DNA from 2 places in the Photobacterium makurazakiensis genome. Region 1 is predicted to be linked to the other one. Evidence: predicted binding sites of a transcription regulator. Region 1 holds the regulator's gene; the other holds the start of a gene.
What was found. Region 1 encodes PurR, which represses purine synthesis genes. Its sites were predicted from a motif close to TNANGNAAACGTTTNCNTNA; they were not measured.
Positions count from the first base shown of each region.

Region 2: a site for PurR is predicted at 1,195-1,214, ahead of L4D09_RS04890 (NupC/NupG family nucleoside CNT transporter). Genes of this name have one in related genera too.

Region 1 is NZ_JAKJSJ010000043.1:50,096-52,303, reverse strand. It holds gene L4D09_RS18820 (heme ABC transporter ATP-binding protein) at 1-154, shown strand, start outside; gene purR (HTH-type transcriptional repressor PurR) at 608-1,621, shown strand; cyclic di-GMP riboswitch class I at 1,826-1,930, shown strand; gene L4D09_RS18810 (TfoX/Sxy family DNA transformation protein) at 2,059-2,208, shown strand, end outside.
Region 2 is NZ_JAKJSJ010000012.1:53,582-55,789, forward strand. It holds gene L4D09_RS04890 (NupC/NupG family nucleoside CNT transporter) at 1-1,017, opposite strand, end outside; gene L4D09_RS04895 (TatD family hydrolase) at 1,238-2,032, opposite strand; gene L4D09_RS04900 (DUF5363 family protein) at 2,022-2,204, opposite strand; gene glgX (glycogen debranching protein GlgX) at 2,208-2,208, opposite strand, start outside.

The DNA.
Region 1 (2,208 bases):
CCCGAAGGACGCTTTAACAGAGGAAACGATCGAACGCGTTTATGGTTGGCCTGTTTGCATTACACAGCACCCAATCGATAATTACCCTATTGTGCTCGCAACCTCCAGCCACGAAATTGAAGAGCCCAAATCAACATTAAAACTGGCTATTTAACGGCAAATTGTTGTTAAACAAACCAAAAATAGCTCTTTTTTCATTCTACTTCATTTGCCTTAAAGCCTTCTTAATCAAACTAAAAAGGCTTTATAAACTTACCGTTTCATCTTTAGCAGAACAATTCACCAGATTTATAACTGGTTATAAATAAACCAATTCGTTCTTATCCATAAATAATCCTGATTTATTAAGACAAGAAACATTGCACTCTTTGCTACACTGAGTAAAATGAGAGCGCAAGCGATTACACTATGCAACAATTGAAACCCTGTAATCGCGATAGAATATGAATACTATAAGAAACGAAGCCGCCCATTCGTGTCGCGGCCTTTTGTCGTTTCTGTTATCTGTACTCAACAGAACAGTGAACTGTTTTAGCAGTGCACTACTCTATTGAGTAAAGCTTAAAATTACCTAGGTCATTTGACCCTTATTATTAGAAGAATAAATATGGCAACGATTAAAGATGTTGCACGTATGGCTGGTGTCTCTACAACCACCGTCTCTCACGTGATTAACAAAACGCGATTTGTCGCAGAAGCAACGCAGAAAAAAGTACTGTCTGCAGTTGACGAGCTAAACTACGCTCCGAGTGCTGTGGCGCGTAGCTTAAAATGCAACACAACCCGTACTATTGGCATGTTGGTTACAAAATCGACCAACCCTTTCTTTGCTGAAGTCGTACACGGTGTTGAAGAGTACTGTTACGGTGCTGGTTACACGCTTATCTTATGCAACACAGAAGGTAACCTTGAGAAGCAACGTGATTATTTACGCATGCTGGCTGAAAAACGCGTTGATGGTTTGTTGGTCATGTGCTCAGACTTGGATGAAAACCTACTCGGTCTATTAGAGCGCCAAAAAGACTTGCCTATGGTTGTCATGGATTGGGGACCAGAAAGCCCTCATACAGATAAAATTCAAGATAATGCTGCGTTAGGCGGCTATGTTGCGACTAAGTTCTTCATTGAGCATGGGCATAAAGCTATCGGTTGCTTAACAGGTCACAGTGATAAAACAGCTTGTCGTGAACGCTTAAAAGGCTTTAAAAAAGCCATGTCAGAAGCCGAGCTGGAAGTCGAATCAGATTGGATTTTAGAAGGCGATTTTGAATGTGAATCTGCAGTTGAAGCCGCTAACAAGATCATTGCAATGGACAAACGTCCAACGGCGATCTTTTGCTTCAATGACATCATGGCGATGGGCATGATCAGTACATTTTCACAAGCTGGTATTCGTGTACCTGAAGATATTTCAATTATCGGCTACGATAATATTGATTTAGCACCGTACTTTTCTCCACCGCTAACCACTATTCACCAGCCTAAGCGCCGTCTTGGTAAAACAGCTATCGAAATTCTGTTGGAGCGAGTGAAAGATAAAGAGCATGAGCACCGTATATTTGAAATGATACCAGAGCTTGTGATTAGAAAGTCAGTGATAAACCGAAACACCAATTCGTAACAAGCCAATAATCACTCGAGATAGAAACGGAGGCTTTTCCTCCGTTTTTTTAGTCTTATCCCTATGCCTTATTAGAATAAACACTCAACTTTGGGTGTTTTTTATAATTAAATAAATACAAGATAAAATAATTTATGGGAGCAAGGTCACGCTATTAAAAGTGGGAGCAGGTTCAAATTTTGCTTCTGCGATATTCTTAAACAGTCACGAACAAGGCAAACCTTTCGAAAGATTGGGACGCAAAGCTTCCGGCCTAAGAGTCCATAGTTTTCAATAACTAGTTCGACTTAAGGTAGCGGGGTTGCCGATGGATATAGCAATAGTGATCAGGCGTCATATTTTACATGATTCTGACATTACTCTTTTGTTAATTTTGCTAATCTGAAATCCTCGCTCTGTTGTTAGGTGACCCTAGATTTTTTTCACCGAGAAGAAGCATGGACAAACCAGTACTTAAAAATTCATTACGACTGTTTAGTTGTTTCAACAACGTAAAATCACGCTCGATGTTTGGCGGATTTGGCATATTCGCAGGTGAAACAATGTTTGCACTCGTTGTTAACGACAAACTTCATCTTCGTGCCAAT
Region 2 (2,208 bases), on a different contig from region 1:
AAAGTTTAGGTAAGCAACGAATTCGTTAACTACCAGTTTCTGACCAATGAATGAACCAGCAATAGTTGCTTCAGACCAAGGCACACCGATTAGGAATGCAAGTGGTGAGAATACGTAACCAAGGATAAATTCTAGTGTTAGTTCAGGCATACCGAACCAACCACCAATGCCACCAAGGATACCGTTCACTAGGGCAATCAAACCGATGAATGCTAGTAGCATTGCACCAACGTTTAGCGCAAGCTGCATACCAGATGAAGCACCTGCAGCCGCAGCATCGATAACGTTCGCTGGTTTGTCGTCAGCATCGTCAGCATCGCCAGCAAACTGTTCAACAGCTTCTTCAGTTTCAGGCTTGATGATCTTAGCAAATAGAAGACCACCCGGTGCTGCCATGAATGATGCGGCAATTAGGTACTCTAGAGGAACACCCATTGATGCGTAACCTGCAAGTACACCACCAGCAACAGACGCTAGACCACCACACATTACTGCAAACAGCTCAGACTGAGTCATTTTTGGTACGAACGGACGAATCACCAATGGTGCTTCCGTTTGACCAACGAAGATGTTAGCTGTTGCAGACATAGATTCCGCGCGAGACGTACCTAGTGCTTTCTGCAGACCACCACCAAGTACATTGATTACAACCTGCATAATGCCTAGGTAGTAAAGTACGCTGATTAATGCAGAGAAGAAAACAATTACAGGTAGTACACGTAAGGCGAAGACGAAACCGCCACCACCAAACACTTCAAACATAGTGTCTGAAGTCAGACCACCAAATAGGAAGTTAATACCATCGTTACCGTAAGCGATAACGTTGGAAACAGCCGTTGACATACCGTACAGCACGTCACGACCAACTGGTACATAAAGAACAAATGCACCTAAACAGAATTGGATAGCAAATGCGCCACCAACAGTACGTAGATTAATAGCTTTACGGTTATCAGATAGTAGTACTGCTAGACCTAGCAACACAACCATCCCAACCAGGCTCATAAACAGGCTCATGGTTTATGGCTTCCCTTTAGTTAAGTTTTTTGGCGTCTCGACAATTCGGCTCATTAAGAGTCCGGCGCATTATACCCATGCTGAGACGGATAAAGTAATGCAGAAATCACAGTTTTTAGAGAGACAGAGTAAAAGTTCAATCTCATTTGTGACATGAATCACAAAAAGGAAAACGCTTAACGCAACCGTTTCGCGCAATCGTTTTTATTGTGACTTAGGTTCACAACGAAATACCAAAAAGTTCAGCTGTGGTTAAGGTGATAACCCGCTCAATTTCCTGCTCACTTTCCACTCTAATAACTGCAAGTTCCTGCATAACATTAGCAAGTCGGTCTGGTCGATTAGGCTCCCCTTGAAGCCCTGATATCGGCATATCCGGCGCATCCGTTTCCAGCAAAAGTGTTGCCAAAGGCAATGCCGCTATTGTATTACGTGTTTTATTGGCTCTGCGATATGTAATCGTTCCACCGACACCAATTTTGATACCTAGATCAATAAGCTGCCTTGCTTGCGGGTAGCTGCCACTAAAAGCGTGGTATACCCCACCGGCAATCGGTGGGTTTTGCCTCAAAACACGCATTAACTCAGGGAAGGCTTTTCGACAATGAAGAATAATGGGTAAGTTATGTTCATTAGCCAGCACCAACTGTTGAGTTAGTAACGAAATCTGTTGATTTCGATTAGCATCCGTAATGGCAAAGTCTAGACCACATTCGCCAACAGCTACGCACCGAGAGGCCTTTTTTTCTCTCAGTTCTGATTCAACAGCAAGCTCTGAGGTCAACCGAGCAATGGCGTTCTCTGTATGCTCTGCGCTAAAAAAAGGGTGCAACCCCAGCGCATAATAAATATTGTCGAACACAGCACTCAACTGGCGGATCGCCTGCCAATTACGCTCACCGACAGCAGGAACCACAACAATGCCGACGCCAGCCTCTTRCGCCAAGGTTAAATACGCCTTTGGGTCATCGCAGAAAGGTGGAAAATCAAAATGGCAATGACTGTCAATCAGCATCTATTTTGTTACATGTTGAATGTGCTAACGACTTCGCACGGTTCTTCGGGTGGCGGGCATCATCATTATCATAGCGAACAGGCGCACAGCAACGACGGTTCTCTGGCACAAACCCCATTCGTTCACACCAGCGGTCATATGCCGCAACCCACTTTTTTACCGTTACCAACATACCT